3 regions of the Bradyrhizobium genosp. L genome follow, and region 3 is predicted to be linked to each of the others. Evidence: predicted binding sites of a transcription regulator. Region 3 holds the regulator's gene; each other region holds the start of a gene.

Region 1 (7,663 bases), 2.6 Mb from region 3:
TCGCGATCCGCAAGTTCTACTATTCGGACGTCAGTGCCATTCTCGTCACCATCATCATCACGGTCTTCATCATCGACATCTCGACCGGCTGGCTGCGCGGCCGGCTGTTCGGCAAGGAGGCACGCCATTGAGCCAGATGCCGAAGCCGGACACCGACGAACTGCGCGCGAGATACCCTGATGTCTTTGCGCGGCCTGCCGCGGCGCGGCTGGCGACGCCGGCGATGATCGTGGCCGCGCTCGCGATCTTCGCGTTCGGTTTGGTCGACCTCGACTTCTCGCCGTCGAGGCTGATCTCGGGCGTCAGCCAGCTCGGCTGGATCAGCATGATGATGATCCCGCCGAACCCGGGCTCGTCGTTTCCACTCTACATTCAGGCGATGGGCGAGACGCTGTCGATCGCGCTGCTCGGCACCACGCTGGCCGCGGTGCTGGCGCTGCCGGTCAGCCTGCTCGCGGCACGCAACATCATCCCGTCGAACCTGATCCGCTTTCCGGTGCGACGCTTCCTGGATTCGATCCGTGGTGTCGATACGCTGATCTGGGCGCTGGTCTGGATCAACGTCGTCGGCCTCGGCCCGTTCGCCGGCGTGCTCGCGATCATGGTCTCGGATTTCGGCGCATTCGGCAAGCTGTTCTCCGAGGCGATCGAGGCCGCCGACCGCAAGCAGGTCGAGGGCATCAAGGCCTCCGGCGGCAACGCGCTGCACGAGATCCGCTTCGGCCTGCTGCCGCAGGTGCTGCCGGTGATCGCGGGACAGGTGCTCTACTTCATCGAGTCGAATACGCGCTCGGCGACGATCATCGGCATCGTCGGCGCCGGCGGCATCGGCCTGCAGCTCGCCGAGCAGATCCGGGTGCTGGAATGGCAGAAGGTGTCGTTCCTGATCCTGATGATCCTGATCGCGGTCGCCGCGATCGATTTCATCTCGAGCAAGCTGCGGTTCGCGATCATCGGCCAGCGGGCGGTGGCGTAGCCCTGTAGGGTGGGCAAAGGAGCGTAAGCGACGTGCCCACCATTCTGGCTCGGTGCTCGGGTAGGTGGGCACGCTTCGCTTTGCCCACCTACGATAGCTCGACGGTTCGTCAGCTATTCTCCACCAAGAACTCCACCCGCTCCGCGGCGAAGCGCGAGCGCTTGGTCACCAGGGGCTGGCCTGCGGGATCGACGTCGGTGGCATCGACCACCAGCACGGGACGGCCGAGCGGCAGTTCGAGCCGGGCGGCGTCGGCGGCGTCGGCGATGGCCGCGGTGATCCGGGTCGAGGCGCGCCTGTAATCCTTCACGTCGTAATGCGCCAACAGCTTGGTCATCGAGCGGACGTTGGCGAACACATTGCCGGCATCGGGAAAGCGGTCGGCTGACAGCCAGGTCGTCGAGACGCAGATCGGCGTGCGGTCGGCGAGCCGCACTGCCTCGATCCGGATCAGCGGCGCGCCGATTTTCAAGCCCAGCGTGCGCGCGATGTCGCGGTCGGCGACGTCGCTGCTCGCATCGATCAGCTGCCCGCGCGGCTCGTGGCCGCCGGCGCCGACGATCTCGGAAAATCGTGTGCGGGAGCGCAAGGGATACGCGAGCCGTTGGGTTTCGACATAGGTGCCGCTGCCGCGCTCGGCGCGGACCAGGCCGCGCTCCGCCAGCGCCGCCAGCGCCCGCCGCACGGTGTGGCGGTTGACCCGGTAGGTCTCGGCGATCTCCATCTCGCCCGGCAGCTTTTCGCCCGCAGCGAAGCGGCCGTCGGCAATGCCGCGCTCGATGCCGTCGGCGACCTGCCGCCACAAGGCGACGCCGGAACTTTCCTGCATGCTCATGGCGCCGTGATAGCCAGAAATCGTCGATTTGTCACGAAACAGTCATGGCGTTTGGCTAGTAAGTTGTCTAGTATCATAGACAACTTGAATCAGGCAAGGTTGCCATGGGTATCACCGAACGGAACAGCAAAGAGGCGCAGCGCAAGGCTGCGATGGCAGTGCTGGCGCATTCCGGCGCCGCCGACATCGCAGTCCGTCTCGCCGAGCTCGCGGTGCCCGCGCATGAGAACCTGCGCACGCCGGAAAACGGCCTCGTGATGCTGCGCGGGCGGATCGGCGGCGACGGCGCGCCGTTCAATCTCGGCGAGGCGACGGTGTCGCGCGCGGCGGTGCGGCTTTCGACCGGCGAGGTCGGGTTCGGCTACACGCTCGGTCGCGATTCACAGAAGGCGCAGATGATCGCGCTATGCGACGCCATGGCGCAATCGTCGGATTTCTCCGCCGAGGTGGAGGCGAAGGTGATCGCGCCGCTGCGCGCGGGCCTAGCCACCGAACGCAATCGCAAGGCCGAAGAGACCGCGGCGACGCGGGTCGATTTCTACACCATGGTGCGCGGCGAGGGATGATGCGATGACCACGTTCGCCGAACTGCCCGCAGGCTTTGCCGACAAGATGTTGTCGGCGCAATCGACCTTCCGCTCGGTGATGGATGCGATGGCGCGTCCCGGCAGCGTGCAGCGCGTCGCGGTGCAGGCCGGAACGCCGTTCGGCGTGATGCGCGGTTCGGCCGCGATCGCGCTGACCCTGTTCGACCACGACACGCCGATCTGGCTCGATCCTGCGATGTCGGCAACGACTGACGTCGCGAGGTGGCTCAAATTCCACACCAGCGCGCCCGTGATTGAGGATTCCTCGGTCGCGAGCTTCGCGCTGATCGGCGATCCCGCGAATTTGCCGGCGCTCGAGCGCTTCGCGTTCGGCAGCAACGAATATCCGGATCGCTCGGCCACGCTGATCCTGCAGGTCGACAGCCTGACGCAGGGGCCGGCGTTCGAGCTGAAGGGCCCCGGCATCGACGGCACGGCGCTGCTGCAGGCGATGATCAAGCCGCGCGACCTGTTCGAGCGGCTCGTCATCAACGAGACTTTGTTTCCGCGCGGCATCGATGTCGTGCTGGTCCATGACGATGCCATTGTGGCGATCCCGCGCACCACGCGGCTGGTCGCAAGCGGAGTGTGAGCGATGTATGTAGCCGTCAAGGGAGGCGAACGCGCCATCGAGAACGCCCACCGCCTGCTCGCGCATGAGCGGCGCGGCGACCGCGACGTGGCCGAGGTGACGCTGGCGCAGATTTCCGAGCAACTCTCGCTCGGTGTCGATCGCGTCATGACCGAGGGCTCGCTGTACGACCGCGAGCTTGCGGCGCTCGCGATCAAGCAGGCGCGCGGCGACATGATCGAGGCGATCTTCCTGGTCCGCGCCTTCCGCGCCACCCTGCCGCGGTTCGGCGCCAGCGAGCCGGTCGACACCGGCGAGATGCAGGTGCGGCGGCGCATCTCCTCGACCTTCAAGGACATTCCAGGCGGCCAGATCCTGGGGCCGACCTTCGATTACACCCATCGCCTGCTCGATCCGCAGCTCGCGGAAGGCTTTGTGCCGGACGAGCCGGCGACGGCGGCGGCACCGCAGACGCTGGCGCCGCGGGTGACCGACATCCTCGGCCGCGACGGCCTGATCGAATCCTCGCCGCAGGCCGAGCCGGACGCGCCGGTCGGCGATCTCACGCGCGAACCGCTCGGCTTTCCCGCCGACCGGGACCTGCGGCTGCAGAATCTGGCGCGCGGCGACGAGGGTTTTCTGCTCGCGCTCGGCTACTCAACACAGCGTGGCTATGGCCGCAACCATCCGTTCGCCGGCGAGATCCGCTTCGGCGAGGTCGAGGTCGAGTTCTTTGCCGAGGACGCAGGCTTTGCCGTGCCGCTTGGTTCGATCGGACTGACCGAGTGCCAGATGGTCAACCAGTTCAAGGGGTCGGCGACCGAAGCGCCGTGCTTCACCCGCGGCTACGGCCTGGCCTTCGGGCAGAGCGAGCGTAAGACCATGTCGATGGCGCTGGTCGACCGCGCGTTGCGCGCCTGCGAGCTCGACGAGGAAGTGAGGTCACCGGCACAGGACGAGGAGTTCGTGATGTCGCACTCCGACAACGTGCAGGCGACCGGCTTCGTCGAGCATCTCAAGCTGCCGCATTATGTCGACTTCCAGTCCGAGCTCGGCCTGTTGCGCAAGCTGCGGCGGGAGTTCGCCGAAGCGAACGAGGCTCCGGACATGCAGGAGGCCGCGGAATGAACGCGCCGACGTACAATTTCGCCTATCTCGACGAGCAGACCAAGCGGATGATCCGTCGCGCGATCCTGAAGGCGATCGCGATCCCCGGCTATCAGGTGCCGTTCGCCAGCCGCGAGATGCCGATGCCCTACGGCTGGGGCACCGGCGGCGTGCAGGTGACCGCTGCGATCCTCGGCCCCGACGACGTCTTGAAGGTGATCGACCAGGGCTCCGACGACACCACCAATGCGATCTCGATCCGAAAATTCTTCGGCAAGACTGCCGGCGTCGCGACCACGACCTCGACCAATGATGCGACCGTGATCCAGACCCGGCACCGCATTCCCGAGGCCGAGCTGCACGCGGGACAAGTGCTGGTCTATCAGGTGCCGATCCCAGAGCCGCTGCGCTTCCTCGAGCCGCGCGAGACCGAGACGCGGCGCATGCATGCGCTCGCCGAATATGGGCTGATGCATGTCAAGCTCTACGAGGACATCGCGCGCTTCGGCCATATCGCGACCGCCTACGCCTATCCGGTGAAGGTGAACGCGCGCTATGTGATGGACCCGTCGCCGACGCCGAAATTCGACAATCCGAAGATGGACAATTGCGCGGCGCTGCAGCTGTTCGGCGCCGGCCGCGAGAAGCGGATCTATGCGATCCCCCCGTACACCACGGTGGTCTCGCTTGATTTCGAGGACCATCCGTTCACGCGCTACCGCTTCGATGCGCCCTGCGCGCTGTGCGGCGCCGACAATTCCTATCTCGACGAGATCGTCACCGATGATCAGGGCGGGCGGATGTTCGTCTGCTCCGACACCGATTTCTGCGAGCAGCGCCAGGCCGCCGGCCATCACGGCACCGAGAGCGCGGCGCCGCACAAGGAGAAGGCGCATGCCTGAGCCGTCCCACCTCGATCACGACCAGCCGCTGCTGGTCGCCGACGGGCTCGCCAAGAACTACGGCCAGTTGGTGGCCTGTCGCGACATCTCGTTCGCGCTCTATCCGGGCGAAGTGCTGGCGATCGTCGGCGAGTCCGGTTCGGGCAAGTCGACGCTGCTGCAGCTGCTGTCGGCGCAGCTCGCGCCGAGCGCGGGCCGCGTGTCGTATCGGATGCGCGACGGCGTGCTGCGCGATCTCGCCGAGCTCAGCGAAGCCGAGCGGCGCTTTTTGTATCGCACCGACTGGGGCTTCGTGCACCAGGATCCCGCGCAGGGGCTGCGTATGGCAGTTTCCGCCGGCGCCAATGTCGGCGAGCGGCTGATGGCGGTCGGTTGGAATCACTACGGCAAGATCCGCGATACCGCGTCGACCTGGCTCGATCGGGTCGAGATCGATGTCGGCCGCATCGATGATGCGCCAAAAACCTATTCCGGCGGCATGCGGCAGCGGCTGCAGATCGCGCGCAACCTGGTCACCGAGCCGCGGCTGGTGTTCATGGATGAGCCGACCGGTGGCCTCGACGTCTCGGTGCAGGCGCGCCTGCTCGACCTGATGCGCAATCTCGTCAGCGAGCTCGGCCTCGCCGCCATCGTCGTCACCCACGATCTCGCCGTCGCGCGGCTGCTGTCGCATCGGGTGATGGTGATGAAGGGCGGCCGCGTCATCGAGACCGGCCTGACCGATCAGGTGCTCGACGATCCGCGCGAGCCCTATACGCAACTGCTCGTTTCCTCGATCCTTCCGCCATGAGGCCGCCGATGACCGCGATGATCGAACTCGCCGACGCCCAGAAGACCTTCACCATGCATCTGCAGGGTGGCGTCGAGCTGCCGGTGGTGCACGGCGTCTCGTTCCATGTCGAGCCGGGCGAATGCGTGGTGCTGTCGGGTCCGTCAGGCGCCGGCAAATCGTCCATTCTCAAGATGATCTTCGGTAATTACCGCTGCGACAGCGGCCGGATCGGCATCCGCCACCATGGCACGGTGATCGACCTCGCCATCGCTGAGCCGCGCCAGGTGCTGAGCGTGCGCCGCTCGACCATCGGCTATGTCAGCCAGTTCCTGCGCGCCGTGCCGCGGGTCGCGACGATCGACGTCGTCGCGGAACCGCTGATCGCGAACGGCGTCGCACGCGAGGAGGCCCGCGCACGCGCCGGCCAATTGCTGCGCCGGCTCAACATTCCGGAGCGGCTGTGGTCGCTGCCGCCCTCGACCTTCTCCGGCGGCGAGCAGCAGCGCGTCAACATCGCGCGCGGCTTCATTTCCGACCTGCCGATCCTGCTGCTGGATGAGCCGACCGCCTCGCTCGATGCGGCCAATCGCGCCGTCGTGGTCGAGCTGATCGCCGAGAAAAAGACCAAGGGCGTCGCTGTTGTCGCGATCGTCCATGACGACGAAATCCGCCATCTGATCGCCGACCGCATCGTCGACGTGACCTCGTTCGCCGCTGCCGCCTGAAGGACCGTTTGAAATGACCGCCAAGCAAGACACCCTCATCGGCAACGCCCGGCTGGTTCTCGCCGATCGCGTCATCGAGCAGGGATGGGTCGCCATGTCGGGCGGCAAGATCGCCGAGTTCGGCGAGGGCAGGGCGCCCGAGGCTGATGAAGACGCCGGCGGCGACCTGCTGATGCCCGGGCTGATCGAGCTGCATACCGACCATCTCGAGATGCACTACGTGCCGCGGCCAAAGGTGTTCTGGAATCCGGTCGCTGCCGTGATTTCCTATGACGGGCAGCTGGCGACGTCGGGCATCACCACGGTGCTGGACTCGCTGCGGGTCTGGCGCGAGGACGGCGCCGAGGAAGTCGATGGCCGCGCCGGTGTGCTGGCGGCAGCGATCACGACGGCGCGCGAGGAGAATTTGCTGCGCGCCGATCACTTCCTGCATTTGCGCTGCGAGATCCCGATGCCCTCCGTGGTGGAGGAAGCCAAGGAGCTGATCGGCCGCCCCGATGTGCGGCTGATGTCGCTGATGGATCACACGCCGGGGCAGCGCCAGTTTCGCGACGAGGTCAAGCTGCGCGACTACTACCGCGGCAAGAGCGGCGGCCTGACCGACGCCGAGCTCGACGTGATGTTCGCACGGCGCTTCGCCTATCAGCAGCAATACGCCGTGGCCAACACCCGCGCGATCGTCGCGCTGGCGCAACAATACGGGATTCCGTTGGCGAGCCATGATGACACCACGGACGAGAACGTGACCGACGCAATTAACGACAAGGTCGCGGTCGCGGAATTCCCGACGACGCTGGAAGCTGCGCGCGGACTGCATGCGGCCGGCATCGACGTGCTGATGGGCGCGCCGAACGTGGTGCGCGGCGGCTCGCATTCCGGCAACATCGCGGCCGTCGATCTCGCCCAGGAGGGAATGCTCGACATCCTGTCCTCGGACTACATCCCCTCCAGCCTGTTGATGGCGGCACTGCAACTGCCGCAGCGCGTGCCGGCGATCGATCTCGCCGCCGCCGTCCGCACCGTGACGAAGACGCCGGCCGAGGCGGTCGGGCTCTCCGATCGCGGCGAGATCGCGGTCGGCAGGCGTGCCGATCTGATCCGCGTGCATGTCGCGCGCGACCTGCCGGTGGTGCGCAGCGTCTGGCGTGAGGGGAGCAGGGTTGCATGAGCGAAGCCCCCGTCGTCGCC
Region 2 (7,663 bases), 2.2 Mb from region 3:
GTGGTGATCTTCGGCGAGCTGGAATCGACGGCCCTCTGCACCTGCGAAAACTTGGAGCGCAGCACCTTCTCGACCTCGTTGCGCAGCGCGGCGTCGCTTTCCGCCGACACGAACGCGACGGTGCCTGCCGTCAGGCGGTTGGAGTCGCTGAGCTCGGTGAAGTCGGTAAAGACCGCATTGGCGCTGTAGCCCTGCTGCAGCAGATAGTTCTGCATGTCCAGCGCCAGTCCCTTTTGCTCGGCGACATAGAGCACCACGACGACCTTGCCGTTGTTGGCATCGGCCTGGGTCTTCTCCGCCGCCGTCACCGTGGGGACCCTGGTGGCTTTCTCGATCGCATCGACACGCTGGCGCAGCATCACGATCTGCCGCCTGACGTCGGCGCCCTGCTCGCCGATCTGCTGCGTCTGGGACTGCAACTGTTCGCGAACCAGGCTGATCTCGCCGCCTCCTGGCAGCTTGATGGCGAGATTGAGAACGGTCGGCGCGACGCACAGCAAGGCCGCGACGCCGAGCACCATCGCGATGCCGTTCGGGATGTCGGGATTGTTGAGGATCCTGCGCACCAGCGCGGCAATCAGCCCGAGGCCGGCCAAAAGCGGCACCACGACGATGGCAGCAGTCAGCCAGATATTGTCCATGCAGCGATAACCCCCAGAGGTTGCCGCTGTAGCATAGGGCTATTTCAGGGAGATGTCAGCCGCCGCGCTGCGCGCGCAGCTTCGCCCAGTAGTCCAGCCGCTTGCGGATCTCGCGTTCGAAACCGCGGTCGGGCGGATCGTAGAAGGTCTGGCGGCCGAGCGCTTCCGGGAAGTAGTCCTGGCCCGAGAACGCGTCGGGCATGTCGTGATCATATTGATAGCCGGACCCATAACCCTCCGACTTCATCAGCTTGGTCGGCGAGTTCAGGATGTGCTTCGGCGGCAGCAGCGAGCCGTTTTGTTTCGCGGTCTGCATCGCGGCACCGAAGGCGGTGTAGGCCGCGTTCGATTTCGGCGCGGTGGCGAGATAGATCACGGCCTGCGCGATCGCGAGCTCGCCCTCCGGCGAGCCGAGGAAGTCGTAGGCGTCCTTGGCGGCGTTGCAGATCGCGAGCGCCTGCGGATCGGCAAGGCCGATGTCCTCCACCGCCATCCGCACCACGCGCCGCGCCAGGAACAGCGGATCCTCGCCGGCGTCGAACATCCGCGCCAGATAATACAGCGCCGCATCCGGATCGGAGCCGCGCACCGACTTATGCAGCGCGGAGATCAGGTTGTAGTGGCCGTCGGCCGATTTGTCGTAGATCGGCGCGCGACGCTGCAGGATGTCCTGCAGCTGTTCGGCGTTGAACACCTCGTCCTTGCGCGCGGCGCGCCAGACCTCTTCGGCCAGGGTCAGCGAGGCGCGTCCATCGCCGTCGGCCATCCGCACCAGCACCGCGCGCGCCTCGGCATCGAGCGGCAGCGCCCTGCCCTCGACCTTCTCGGCATTGGCGAACAGGTTCTCGATCGCCGCCGTGTCGAGCGAGTGAAACACCAGCACGCGGGCGCGCGACAAGAGCGCCGCGTTGAGCTCGAAGGACGGGTTCTCCGTGGTGGCGCCGACCAGCACCACGGTGCCGTCCTCCATCACGGGCAGGAAGGAATCCTGCTGCGCGCGGTTGAAACGATGCACCTCATCGACGAACAGCAGCGTGCCCTTGCCGGTCTCGCGGCGGGCGCGCGCGGCATCGAACACCTTCTTCAGGTCGGCGACGCCGGAGAACACTGCCGATATCTGCTCGAAATGCAGCTCGGTGGCGTCCGCCAAGAGCCGCGCCACCGTGGTCTTGCCGGTACCGGGCGGCCCCCAGAACACCAGCGAGCCCAAGGTGCGCGTCTCCAGCATGCGGGTCAGCGCACCGTCGGGCCCAAGGATGTGGTCCTGGCCGACGACGTCCGCAAGCGAGCGCGGGCGCAGCCGGTCCGGCAGCGGCCGCGGCGCGTCCTGCTCCATCCCCGCCGCCGCGAACAGGTTCGCTGCCTCCCGCGGTTGCTTCGGGCTCATCCGCCGAGCGTCACGTTGATCTGCTGGCCGCCGCGCACCAGGGTGATCCGCCAGACCCGCGATCCCGTCTTCGACGCCTTGTCCAGATCGCCGGTCCGCGCGATCTTCTCGTTGTTGACCGCCAGGATGATGTCGCCCTTCTGGAATCCGACATTGGCCGCGGTGCCGTCGTCGGCGAGCTCGGTCACCACGACGCCCTCGGCGCCGGCATCGAGATGCAATTCATCGGCGAGCGCCGGCGAGATGTTGGCGACGCGCGCGCCCTGGAACGGCGAGCGCGCGGTCAGCACGATCTCGTCGCGGCCGGTGTCGGGCGCGGTCTCCAGCGGCACGGTGAGCTTCACCGGCTTGCCGGCGCGCTGCACCTCGATCTCGGCGTTGCCGCCGAGCGGCCGGGTGGCGAAGCGATAGTCGAACGCGTTGGGATCGTCGATCGGCGTGCCGTCGATCCCGACGATCAGGTCGGAGAGCTTGAGCCCCGCCTTCGCCGCCGGACTGTTCGGCGCGACATTGGCGACCAGCGCACCAGACGGCAGCTTCAGGCCGAGCGTCTCGGCGATCTCGGGCGTCACGGCCTGCAGCCGCGCGCCGAGCCAGGGCCGCTTCACCGCCTTGCCGCCGCCCTTGGCGGAGGCCACCACCACGCGCACCATGTTGGCGGGGATCGCGAAGCCGATGCCCTGCGAGCCGCCGGAGCGCGAGAAGATCGCGGTGTTGATGCCGGCAAGCCGCCCGGTCATGTCGACCAGCGCGCCGCCGGAATTGCCGGGATTGATGGCGGCGTCGGTCTGGATGAAGAATTGATAGTCGGTGATCCCGACCTGGGTGCGCGCCAAGGCCGAGATGATGCCGTGCGTCACGGTCTGGCCGACGCCGAACGGGTTGCCGATCGCGAGCACGACGTCGCCGACCTGCAGCTGGTCGGAATTGGCGAAGTCGAGGGTGGTGAACTTCTCCTTGTTGGTGTCCTTCAGGCGGAGCACCGCGAGGTCGCTGCGGCTGTCCTTCAACACGATCTCGGCCTCGAATTCCCGCTTGTCGGACAGCGAGACCTTCACCTGGTCGGCGCCTTCGATCACGTGATTGTTTGTGACCACGAGGCCGGACGAATCGACCATCACGCCGGAACCGAGCGAGCGCTGCATCTGCTCGGGCTGCTGTCCCGGCACGCCAAAAAATCTGCGAAAGATCGGATCATCCAGGAATGGATTGCGGTTCTGGACCATCTTGGCAGCGTAGACATTGACGACCGCCGGCTGCACGCGCTGCACGATCGGGGCGTAGGACAGCTGCAGCTCCGCCTGCGAGGACGGTACGCGGCGGTCCTGGGCCTCGGCCTGGCTAGGACTTCCCAGCAGGGACAGTCCGAACAGGGCGAAGATGGCGGCAAAGCGGACGGGTCGGAGCATTCTCACCTCTCGTAGGAAACGGCGGAATATAGGGGTGTTCGTGGGGTAATTGAAGGGCATCCGGGCGAATAAGGCGACCCTGGCGAGACCGGCGCAAGACCTGCCGCCGGCGCGTCGAAGCGCGTCCCTCGACTTCCATGATGCCTATCATCTCACTGCGCCCGTGTTGCGTGCCGACCACATCCGGAACGGCGGTCCCATGTTACGCTGTCGTTCGTCAGTCACGTTGGACTTCTAGGACTCGCGTGACGGTGTGGGGAAATGCAAACACAACAGGGGTGCTGAAATGGGTGCGACAAAGCTAAGTGCAATTGCCGTTGGAATCGCAGGTGCGCTCGCCGCTTCGCCGGCGTTTGCGGAAAGCAGCGACGCCGAGATCGCGCTGCTGAAGCAGCAGCTGCACATGCTTGAGCAGAAGCTCGACAAACTGCAGAAGCAGAGCGACGCCAACTCGGCGACCGCCGCCTCCGCCAATGCGCGCGCGAAAGCAGCGGACACCAAGGCCGCCGACGCGAATGCGAAAGCTGCGAGCGTCGCCAACGCCAACGCGGCGCTCCCGGTCAAGGGTCCGATCGCGGCGTCAGGCGTCGTCGTGACGATGCCGAACAACCGGCCGACGATCTGCACCGCGGACGACCAGAACTGCATCGCCATCGTCGGCCGCATTCACTATGACGTCGGCGGCTACAACTATCGGCCGGATACGGCAGCGACCTCGCCGCAAAAGCTCGACAGCGGCGAGAATCTCCGTCGCGCGCGCATCGGCATTGCCGGCAAATTCCTCAGCGACTGGAATTTCGCGCTGATCTACGACTTCGGCGGATCGTCCGACGGCTTTGGCGGCACCGGCGCGGCCGGCGCGACCTCGGTCGGCTTCCTTCCCGGCGGCGGCACCTCGGGCGTCGAGAATGCCTATCTCAGCTACACCGGCTTCAAGCCGTTCGGCGGCAAGATGGCGATCGAAGGCGGCATCATGGACCTCGCCTGGACGATGGACGAGTCCACCAGCTCCAACGACATCATGTTCATGGAACGCGCCTCGGCAGGCATCATCGCGCAGAATATCGCGGCCGGCGACTTCCGCTCGACGGCCGGCACCCGCTGGTGGAACGACCAGCTCTGGGTCGGCGGCTATGTCACCGGACCGACCACGGGCGCGATCCACTCCGCCTCCAGCACCTCGCCGGCCGGGACGTCGGAGCAATATGGCGCGGTCGCCCGTATCGCCGGCAATCCGATCAGCGGCAAGAACTATTCGGTGCATATCGGCGCCGACGCGGAATGGCTGATCCAGCCGCCGCGCAATCTGGTAACGCAGGCGCAAACGCTGACGCTCAGCGACCGGCCCGAGCTGCGCATCGATCCGACCTCGCTGATTTCGACCGGCGCGATCGCCAACGTCTCGGGGGCGCAGGTCTACGGCGTCGAAGCGGCGGCGACCTACGGCTCGTTCATCGCGCAGGGTGAATACTACTGGTTCAACATCGACCGCACGGCAAATACCGGGCTGCCGCCGTTCGGCGCGCCGAGCCTGAAGTTCGACGGCGGCTACGCGCAGGTCGGCTACGTCCTGACCGGCGAGACCCATTCCTACAACGCAGCGAACGCCGCCTATGGCGGCGTCAAGCCGGCGAATCCGTTCTCGCTCGCCGGCGGCGGCTGGGGCGCCTGGGAAATCGCCGGACGCTTCAGCCAGATGAACCTCAACGATCAGCTTGCCACCGCAGCCGGCGTCGCGGGCGGACGGCAGAACGTCTACACCCTCGCGCTGAACTGGTACGTCAACAGCAACGTCCGCTTCATGCTCGACTACCTGCATGGCGACATCTCCAAGCAGGCTTCGGCGGTCTCGACCCTCGATGCGGGTTCGAAGTTCAACGCGGTCGCAATGCGCACGCAGATTGCGTGGTGATGTGACAAGGCCGGGAGCGGCACCCTGCTCCCGGCCTCCCCTTCACGGCCGTATCGCGGGTTCCTTACGCCGCGCGCTTCGGCTTCTTCACGACTTCAGGCGCGGGTGCGCAGGACAGCCGCTCCTGATGGCTCTCGCCCCAGGCTTTCAGGATATCGATCACCGGGCGCAGGCTCTCGCCGAGTTCGGACAGCGTGTATTCGACCCGCGGCGGCACCTCGGCATAGACCTTGCGGATCACGAGACCGTCGTCCTCGAGCGCGCGCAGCTGCTTGGTCAGCATGCGCTGGGTGATGCCGGGCATCCGCCGTCGCAACTCGCCGAAGCGCTGGGTGCCGGCCTGCAGATGAAACAGGATCACGCCTTTCCATTTGCCGTCGATCAGGTCGAGCGCCGCCTCGACCGCGCAGCCCGGCCGACGGGCGAAATTCTGCCGTTTCATGCGAGTTTCCCCAACAGTATACAAACAGGGACTAGTTCCCCCTTTTTACAGTACTTGCCAATTCGACGCCAGCGCGACAGTTAGACGGCAGGCAATCGCCATCCATGGAGAGCAGGCATGAAGGCCGTCGGATACCAGACATCGCTGCCGATCGAGGCAGCGGACGCGCTCGTCGATTTCGAGACTGCGAAGCCGGAGCCGAAGGGCCGCGACATCCGCATCGCGGTGAAGGCGATCTCGGCCAACCCGGTCGACTACAAGGTGCGCAAGCGCGCCGCGCCCCCGGCGGGTGAATACAAGATCCTCGGCTACGACGCGGCCGGCGTGGTCGATGCTGTCGGTCCCGACGTCAGCCTGTTCAAGGTCGGCGACGAGGTGTTCTATGCCGGATCGATCCAGCGTCAGGGCACCAACTCCGAATTCCATCTGGTCGACGAGCGGATCGTCGGCATCAAGCCAACGTCGCTCTCGTTCGCGCAGGCGGCAGCGCTACCGCTGACCTCGATCACCGCCTGGGAGCTGCTGTTCGACCGGCTCGGCGCGGTGCCCGGCAAGAGCCTCGATCCGCGCACGCTGCTGATCACGGGCGGTGCCGGCGGCGTCGGCTCGATCCTGATCCAGCTCGCCCGCCGTCTCACCGGGCTGACCGTGGTTGCGACCGCGACGCGGCCGGAATCGCAGAAGTGGTGCCTCGAGCTCGGCGCACATGCCGTGATCGATCATTCCAGGCCGATGAAGGAGCAGATCGAGACGTTGAAGCTGCCGCCGGTCGGCCTCGTCGCCAGCCTCACCTACACCGACCAGCACTACAAGAGCATCGCCGACTTCATCGCGCCGCAAGGCAAGTTCGGCCTGATCGACGATCCATCGGAGTTCAACGTCGCGGCCTTCAAGGGCAAGGCGGTATCGGTGCACTGGGAATCGATGTTCACCCGGTCCTCGTTCCAGACGCCTGACATGATCGCGCAGCATCATCTGCTCAACGACGTCGCCGACCTCCTCGACAAGGGCGTGCTGCGCACCACGCTCGACCAGACTTTTGGCACCATCAACGCCGCGAATTTGAAACGCGCGCATGCGCTGCTCGAAAGCGGCAAGTCGCGCGGCAAGATCGTGCTCGAGGGTTGGTAGACGTTGGCTGGTGCGTAGGGTGGGCAAGGCGCGAAGCGCGGTGCCCATCATCACGCGACGTGCTCGTGATGGTGGGCACGCTGCGCTTTGCCCGCCCTACGGCTGTGCGGCTTACGCGATCGTGCTGATAATGCCGCCTTCGGCGCGCAGCGCCGCGCCGTTGGTGGCCGACGACAGCGTCGAGCAGACATAGACCACGAGATTGGCGATTTCTTCCGGGCTGGCGAAGCGCTGCAGCAGCGAGGTCGGACGATGCTGCTTGACGAAATTGGCCGCCGCCTCGTCGACCGACTGGCCGTTCTGCTTCGCCAGATCCTTCACGAACGTCTCGACGCCCTCCGACATGGTCGGGCCCGGCAGCACGGAATTAACGGTGACGGCAGTGCCGCGGGTCAGCTCGGCAAGCCCGCGCGAGATCGCAAGCTGCGCGGTCTTGGTCATGCCGTATTGAATCATCTCGGTCGGAATGTTGAGGCCCGACTCCGAGGAGATGAAGACGATACGGCCCCAATTGCGCTTCAGCATCCCAGGCATATAGGTGCGCGACAGCCGCACGCCCGACATCACGTTGATCTCGAAGAAACGGCTCCAGTCCTCGTCGGGGATCTCGAAGAAGTCCTTCGGCTCGAAAATGCCGGCATTGTTGACGAGGATATCGACATCGGGCAGCGCCGCGAGCAGCGCCTTGCAGCCGGCGGCGCTCGAGACGTCGGCGGCGATGCCGCGGACCTTGCTGCCCGG
Region 3 (7,663 bases):
ACGCCGCCAGGAGGTGCGCGGCGAGGGCGTGGTCGGCGAGCAGCCGACGCTCGCGCCCGGCGAGCGCTATAAATACACCTCCGGCGTGCCGCTGCCGACCGCCTCCGGCTTCATGACCGGGAGCTATCAGATGGTCTCGGAAAGCGGCGAGCGCTTCGACATCGACGTGCCGACATTTTCGCTGGATAGCCCGAGCCCGGATGGGAAAAGGGTGTTGAACTGACGCCTGCGACAACGGCAGTGCCGTAGGGTGGGCAAAGCGAAGCGTGCCCACCATCGCGAGCACAACGCGGATGGTGGGCACGTCGCTACGCTCCTTTGCCCACCCTACGACTATCTCGCTACTCCACGCCCGCTTCGTCCGGGGTGAATTCGTACACCGACGAGCAGAACTCGCAGGTGACGACCACCTTGCCGTCCTTGACCATGTCGGCGCGGTCTTGCGGCGCAAAGCTCTTCAGCATCGACGACACCGCGTCGCGCGAGCAGGAGCATTGCGCGCGCAGCGGCTGCGGGGTGAAGACGCGGACGCCGCGTTCGTGGAACAGGCGGTAAAGCAGTCGCTCGCCGGAGAGGTCGGGGTCGATCAGCTCGACATCCTCGACGGTCGAGACCAGCGACTGGCCCTCGACCCAGGCGTCGTCGTCCGGCACCTCGTGCGCAACGGTGCCCTCCGGCGCATCGCCCGGATGCAGATCGGCCTGCTTGGCGCGTTCGGGCGCCTTGGGCAGGAATTGCAGCAGGATGCCGCCGGCGCGCCAATGCAGCTTGCCGCCCTCGCCGCCGCGCATCTCCTCGCCGACGGCAAGTCGCACGCGGGTGGGGATCTGCTCCGAGCGCAGGAAATATTCGTGCGCGGCATCTTCCAGGCTGCCGCCGTCCAGCGCGACCAGGCCCTGGTAGCGGCTGGTGTTCGAGCCCTGGTCGATGGTCATCGCGAGATGGCCCTTGCCGAGCAGCTGGCCCGAGGTCTGGCCGGGCTTGAGCAAGGCCTTGTCGTAGCGCGCATAGGCACGCAGCCGGTCGGGCGCCTGGAAGTCGACGATCAGGAGCGAGACCGGGCCATCGGTCCGGGTCTGCAGGATGAAGCGGCCCTCGAACTTCACGGAGGAGCCGAGCAAGGTCGTCAGCACGATGGCCTCGCCGAGCAGCTTGCCGACCGGCGGCGGGTAATCGTGCTTGTGCAGGATCTCGTCCAGCGCAGGGCCGAGCCGGGTCAGCCGTCCGCGCAGATCGAGCGCGCCGACCTCGAAGGCCAGCACGGCATCGTCGACCGGAACCGCCGACGGCGCGCGGATCGGCGCCTCGGTGGTGATTTTGATGTCGGGGGATTGTGAAACCATGGCGCTCTATCTGGGGTCTCGGACCATGAAATAAAGGGGTTCACTCGAACAGTGGTCGTCGTCCCGGCGAAGGCCGGGACCCATAGCCGCAGGTGCGTGTTGGAGCATCGAGCTGGGGCTACAGCCTTCGCGACAACTTACAACAGTGGTTATGGGTCCCGGCCTTCGCCGGGACGACGATACCGAGTTATTGCTACGCGACCGCGTCAAAACACCAGGCCAGGATGCCCTTTTGCGCGTGCAGGCGGTTCTCCGCTTCGTCGAACACGACCGATTGCGGACCGTCGATCACCTCGTCGGTGACCTCCTCGCCGCGATGCGCGGGCAGGCAGTGCATGAACAGCGCGTCGGGTTTTGCCAGTTGCATCAGCTTGGCATTGACCTGATAGGGCTTGAGCACGTTGTGGCGGTGCTCGCCCTCCTTGTCGCCCATCGACACCCAGGTGTCGGTGACGACGCAGTCGGCGCCGCGGACGGCAGCCTCCGGATCGGTGCCGAGCATGATCGGCGCGTTGGTCGCCTTGATCCAGTCGCGCATCGGCTTCTTCGGCGCGAGCTCCGGCGGGGTCGCGACATTGAGCTGGAACTTGAAACGCTCCGCGGCGTGCGCCCAGGACGCCAGCACGTTGTTGTCGTCGCCGGTCCAGGCCACCGTCTTGCCCTCGATCGAGCCGCGGTTCTCCTCGAACGTCATCAGATCGGCCATCACCTGGCAGGGATGCGAACGCCGCGTCAGCCCGTTGATGACGGGCACGGTGGCGTGCGCCGCGAGCTCGAGCAGCGCATCGTGGTTGAGGATGCGGATCATGATGGCATCGACATAGCGCGACAGCACGCGCGCGGTATCGGCGATGGTCTCGCCGCGGCCGAGCTGCATCTCGGTGCCGGTCAGCATGATCGATTCACCGCCGAGCTGGCGCATGCCGACGTCGAACGACACCCGCGTGCGGGTCGACGGGCGTTCGAAGATCATCGCCAGCGTCTTGCCTTCGAGCGGCCGCTTGGCCTTCTCATGCGCCTTCAGCGTCGCCTTCATGGCAGCGCCCGCCGAGAGCATGTTGCGCAACTCGGCAAGCGGCAATTCGTTGATATCGAGGAAGTGGCGGACCTGCTTGCTCATCATCCCGCCGCCTTCTTCGCGGCCGCCGACAGCGTGGCGCAGGCGCGCTCGAGCGAGGCGATCGACTGGTCGATCTCGGCCTCGGTGACGATCAACGGCGCCAGGAAGCGGACGACGTTGTCGCCGGCACCGACGGTGAGCAGCTTCTCGTTGCGCAGCGCGGCGATCAGGTCGCCCGACGGCACCACCGCCTTGACGCCGATCAGCAGCCCTTCGCCGCGCACTTCAGACACCACGCCCGGATAGCGGTCGATGACGGAGGCGAGCTTCTGCTTCAGGAGCAGCGACATCTTCTGCACGTGCTCGAAGAAGCCGGGCTTGAGCATGACGTCCAGCACGGCATTGGCTGCGGCGACCGCCAGCGGATTGCCGCCGAAGGTCGAACCATGCGAGCCGGGCGCCATGCCGGAAGCGGCCTTGGCGCTCGCCAGCACCGCGCCGATCGGGAAGCCGCCGCCGAGCGCCTTTGCCAGCGACATCACGTCGGGCACGACGCCGGTGCGCTTGTAGGCGAACAATTCGCCGGTGCGGCCCATGCCGGTCTGCACCTCGTCGAAGGCGAGCAGCAGGCCGTGCTCGTCGCAGAGCTGGCGCAGCGCCTTGAAGAAGGCCTGCGGCGCGCCGCGCACGCCGCCCTCGCCCTGCACGGGCTCGATCAGGATGCCGGCGGTGTGCGGCCCGATCGCCTTCTTCACCGCCTCGATGTCGCCGTGCGGCACCTGGTCGAAGCCGTCCATCGGCGGGCCGAAGCCTTCGAGATATTTGGCCGCGCCGGTCGCTGCGAGCGTTCCCAGCGTACGGCCGTGGAAGGCACCTTCGAAGGTGATGATGCGGTAGCGCTCGCCATGGCCCTTGGAGAAGTGATAGTGGCGGACCAGCTTGATCACGCCCTCCATCGCCTCCGCGCCCGAATTGCAGAAGAACACGAAGTCGGCAAAGCTCTGCTCGCAGAGCCGCGCGGCGAGCACTTCGCCGTCCGGGCTCCGGAACAGGTTCGACATGTGCCAGAGCTTGGTCGCCTGTTCCTGCAGCGCCTTGACCATGTGCGGATGGGCGTGCCCGAGCGCGTTCACCGCAACACCGGAGGTGAAGTCGAGATAGCGGTCGCCATTGGTTGCGATCAGCCAGGCGCCCTCGCCGCGCTCGAAGCCGAGATCGACCCTGGCAAAGACGGGGAGCAGATGCGACGGGACGCTGTTGGTCATGGCGATCACTAAGGGGTTGGCACAGACGGTTTGCACGGACGGTTTTATGCCGACGATTGCCGCGCGCCTTGACGCCGGCGCAGCAACGGCCAGCTTCGGAAAACAAAACGTGCCGCTTTGCGGGCGGCACGTGGCAGGCATTCTATGCTGCGGCCGGTCCGTGTCAATCGCCCCGAGGCGACTGCCCGGCGAAGCGAGACGCGCGCAATCCGGGATAGTCCGGTGCGGTGGAAAAACCGCACTGCAATGCTTAACTGTGTGGGAACATGTGGACGCGCGGCCGCGGACTCTTGCGCCAGAGTCACGCCATATTGTAGCGTTTGGCCTGTCGGGTACGACATCTCGTGCGGCAGTACTGGACCCCTTTAAGTAGCCTTTGTTTCTCGCGTGAACGTTCAGGCGCAACAGCGCCCGGCGAGGGTTAAGGGATTCTGACCGCAGGGATTTTTACGACGATTTTGGCCCGCAGCGCCGCCCCGATGACTGGCCGGCGCACCGCGAAGGGAAGAATGCGATGACGGTATTGACCTGGTCCGACGATCGCGTCGAGCAGCTGAAGAAGCTCTGGGAATCCGGCCTGTCGGCCAGCCAGATCGCAGCCGAACTTGGCAATGTGACGCGAAACGCCGTGATCGGCAAAGTGCACCGGCTTGGCCTGTCCGGCCGCGCCAAGGCACCCTCGACGGCGGCGCCGCGGCCACGCAAGGCCCGCCCCGCCCAGCACATGATGCGGGTGTCGCGCCCGGTCTCGCGCGGCAACACCGCGCTGGCGCACGCCTTCGAGGTCGAGATGGAGCCGGATCCGATCGCCTACGACAACGTGGTGCCGATGAGCCAGCGGCTGTCGCTGCTGGAATTGAACGAGGCGACCTGCCACTGGCCGGTCGGCGATCCCTCGAGCCCGGATTTCTTCTTCTGCGGCGGCAAGGCGCTCGGCGGCCTGCCCTATTGCGCCCACCACTCGCGCATCGCCTATCAGCCGGCTGCCGATCGTCGCCGATCGCCGTCGAACAAGCCGCAGCTCAAGTAATCGCAAGCGATACATTGATGACGTCGTCCCGGCGAAAGCCGGGACCCATAACCACCGGCGCATGTGGTTATGCCGAGGCTGCGGCCACAGCGCGCTCAAACAATCAAGATTTGTGGTTATGGGTCCCGGCTTTCGCCGGGACGACGGAGTTTGTGCGGTTTAGCCGCACGCAGCCTTACGGCTGCGGCTCGGCCTTCGCAAAACGGTCGTCCAGCGCGTAGCCGGCGCCGCGGACGGTGCGGATCGGGTCCTGCTCGCGGCCGGGATTGAGCAGCTTGCGCAGGCGGCCGATATGCACGTCGACGGTGCGCTCGTCGATGTAGATGTCGCGGCCCCAGACGCTGTCGAGCAACTGCTCGCGGCTGAACACGCGGCCGGGATGTTCGAGGAAGAATTCGAGCAGGCGATACTCGGTCGGCCCGAGATCGATCGGACGGCCAGAGCGCGCGACGCGGCGCTTCTCGCGGTCGAGTTCGATGTCGCCATAGGTCAGGACGGTTGCGAGCCGCTCCGGGCTGGCGCGGCGCAGCAGGCCCTTGACCCGGGCGAGCAGCTCCGGAACCGAGAACGGCTTGACGATGTAGTCGTCGGCGCCGGTGGCGAGCCCGCGCACGCGCTCGCTCTCCTCGCCGCGCGCGGTCAGCATGATGATCGGCAGCTGCTTGGTCTCGGGCCGCGCCCGCAGGCGGCGGCACAGCTCGATGCCGGAGAGGCCCGGCAGCATCCAGTCGAGCACCACGAGATCGGGGACGCGCTCTTTCAGCCGGGTGTCGGCGTCGTCGCCGCGCCCGACCGTCTCGACATCGTAGCCCTCGGCGTCGAGGTTGTAGCGCAGCAACGTCGTCAGCGCCTCCTCGTCTTCGACTACCAGAATGCGTGCGCTCATCGGTCTAAGTTCTCTCTGTGGGATGATCCGTTACCCGGACGCCAACCGAAACGCTAAAGCGCGATGAGATTGGGTTGAATCGTCATCGCGCTTTAGCTCTTTGTTTGAGCATGATCTTTTCGGAAAACCGCTTCACACTTTTCCGGATCATGCTCTAGTTACCCGGCACCGTGGTGGCGAAATTGGTCATGTCGCCCTTGGGACGCTTGTCGGTGATCTGTTGTCCTTCGATCATGTAGAACACGGTCTCGGCAATGTTGGTCGCGTGGTCGCCGATCCGCTCGATGTTCTTGGCACAGAACATCAGATGGATGCAGAACGAGATGTTGCGCGGGTCTTCCATCATGTAGGTGAGCAGCTCGCGGAACAGCGAGGTGCAGATCGCATCGACCTCCTCGTCGCCCTTCCAGACGTTCATCGCCGCCGGCAGATCGTGCGCGGCATAGGCGTCCAGCACCGACTTGACCTGCGACAGCACGAGGTCGGTCATGTGCTCGAGGCCGCGGATCAGCTTCAGCGGCTGGAAATCGCTCTCCAGCGCGGCAACGCGCTTGCCCATGTTCTTGGCGAGGTCGCCGATCCGCTCGAGGTCGGTGGCGACCCGCATCGCGCCGACGATCTCGCGCAGGTCGATCGCCATCGGCTGGCGGCGCGCGATGGTCAACACCGCGCGCTCCTCGATGACGCGCTGCAAATTGTCGATCTCGATGTCGGCGGCGACCACGCGCTTGCCGAGCGCGACGTCGCGCCGGATCAGGGCGTCCACGGACTCGGTGATCATGCGTTCGACGAGGCCGCCCATCTCGGCGACCAGGCGGGTCAGTTCCTGCAGGTCGCTGTCGAATGCCTTGGCGGTATGTTCAGAAGCCATCGCTTGGTCTCCTTCAACCATGATCCATGCCGGACCATGATCTCATGTCCCTGTTTGAGCATGATGTCATCGGAAAGCCGGTCCACGGCGTTCCGGATCGTGCGCTAGCCAAACCGGCCGGTGATGTAGTCCTGGGTGCGTCGATCGCTCGGCGAGGTGAAGATCTTGTTGGTGTCGTCGAACTCGATCAACTCGCCGAGATACATGAAGGCGGTCTTGTCGGAGACGCGCGCCGCCTGCTGCATGTTGTGGGTGACGATCGCGATCGTGTAGTCCTCGGACAGTTCCTGGATCAGTTCCTCGACCTTGGCGGTCGAGATCGGATCGAGCGCCGAGCACGGCTCGTCGAACAGAATGACCTCGGGGCGCACCGCGACGGTGCGCGCGATGCAAAGGCGCTGCTGCTGGCCGCCGGAGAGCGACAGGCCCGACGCGTTCAGCTTGTCCTTGACCTCGTTCCACAGCGCGCCGCCGCGCAACGCCTTCTCGACGCGGTCGTCCATCTCGCTCTTCGAGATCTTCTCGTAGAGGCGGATGCCGAACGCGATGTTCTCGTAGATCGTCATCGGGAACGGCGTCGGCTTCTGGAACACCATGCCGACCCGCGCGCGCAGCAGGTTGAGGTCGAGCTTGGGATCGAGGATGTTGGTCTGGTCCAGCATCAGCTGGCCGACCGCGCGCTGGCCCGGATAGAGGTCGTACATCCGGTTGAAGATGCGCAGCAGGGTCGACTTGCCGCAGCCGGACGGGCCGATGAACGCCGTGACGCGGTTGGTGCCGAGCGTCAGGTTGATGTTCTTCAGCGCGTGGTGCTCGCCGTAGTAGAAGTTGAGGTTGCGCACCGTGACCTTCGGCGGCGCCTCCGGCAGCGGCACCTGCGGAACTTGGCTGGTGGCGGTTGTCGACATGGAAAGTTCGGTCATTTTGCGGCCCTTTCGGCACCGAGGACGCGCGCGCCGATATTGAGCGCGAGCACGGTGATGGTGATCAGCAATGCGCCGCTCCAGGCCAACTCTTTCCAGTAGGCGTAGGGGCTTTGCACGAAGTTGTTGATGGTGACCGGCAGGTTGGCCATCGAGCTGGTCAGATCCCAGCTGAAGAACTGGTTCGACAGCGCGGTGAACAATAGCGGCGCGGTCTCGCCGGCGACGCGCGCGGTCGCCAGCAGCACGCCGGTGATCAGGCCCGATCGGGCCGCACGATAGGCG

Evidence for each region. The regulator PhoB, encoded in region 3, activates phosphate uptake and scavenging genes when phosphate is short. The targets are predictions, from matches to a motif close to TGTCATNNANCTGTCAT.
Region 1: phnF (phosphonate metabolism transcriptional regulator PhnF) is a predicted target of PhoB. The motif match lies at 1,841-1,857, and genes of this name have one in related genera.
Region 2: IC762_RS21840 (OprO/OprP family phosphate-selective porin) is a predicted target of PhoB. The motif match lies at 3,646-3,662, and genes of this name have one in related genera.

Annotation. Positions count from the first base shown of each region.
Region 1 is NZ_CP061378.1:1,988,480-1,996,142, forward strand. It holds gene phnE (phosphonate ABC transporter, permease protein PhnE) at 1-131, shown strand, start outside; gene phnE (phosphonate ABC transporter, permease protein PhnE) at 137-976, shown strand; gene phnF (phosphonate metabolism transcriptional regulator PhnF) at 1,086-1,811, opposite strand; gene phnG (phosphonate C-P lyase system protein PhnG) at 1,916-2,377, shown strand; gene phnH (phosphonate C-P lyase system protein PhnH) at 2,382-2,990, shown strand; gene IC762_RS09345 (carbon-phosphorus lyase complex subunit PhnI) at 2,994-4,097, shown strand; gene IC762_RS09350 (alpha-D-ribose 1-methylphosphonate 5-phosphate C-P-lyase PhnJ) at 4,094-4,978, shown strand; gene phnK (phosphonate C-P lyase system protein PhnK) at 4,971-5,768, shown strand; gene phnL (phosphonate C-P lyase system protein PhnL) at 5,777-6,475, shown strand; gene IC762_RS09365 (alpha-D-ribose 1-methylphosphonate 5-triphosphate diphosphatase) at 6,489-7,643, shown strand; gene phnN (phosphonate metabolism protein/1,5-bisphosphokinase (PRPP-forming) PhnN) at 7,640-7,663, shown strand, end outside.
Region 2 is NZ_CP061378.1:4,603,462-4,611,124, forward strand. It holds gene IC762_RS21825 (hypothetical protein) at 1-641, opposite strand, end outside; gene IC762_RS21830 (replication-associated recombination protein A) at 697-2,028, opposite strand; gene IC762_RS21835 (DegQ family serine endoprotease) at 2,025-3,437, opposite strand; gene IC762_RS21840 (OprO/OprP family phosphate-selective porin) at 3,724-5,349, shown strand; gene IC762_RS21845 (winged helix-turn-helix transcriptional regulator) at 5,414-5,791, opposite strand; gene IC762_RS21850 (zinc-binding alcohol dehydrogenase family protein) at 5,909-6,922, shown strand; gene IC762_RS21855 (SDR family NAD(P)-dependent oxidoreductase) at 7,034-7,663, opposite strand, start outside.
Region 3 is NZ_CP061378.1:6,796,866-6,804,528, forward strand. It holds gene apaG (Co2+/Mg2+ efflux protein ApaG) at 1-223, shown strand, start outside; gene IC762_RS32395 (Hsp33 family molecular chaperone) at 342-1,343, opposite strand; gene argF (ornithine carbamoyltransferase) at 1,537-2,463, opposite strand; gene IC762_RS32405 (aspartate aminotransferase family protein) at 2,463-3,668, opposite strand; gene IC762_RS32410 (GcrA family cell cycle regulator) at 4,183-4,698, shown strand; gene phoB (phosphate regulon transcriptional regulator PhoB) at 4,874-5,584, opposite strand; gene phoU (phosphate signaling complex protein PhoU) at 5,739-6,455, opposite strand; gene pstB (phosphate ABC transporter ATP-binding protein PstB) at 6,560-7,378, opposite strand; gene pstA (phosphate ABC transporter permease PstA) at 7,375-7,663, opposite strand, start outside.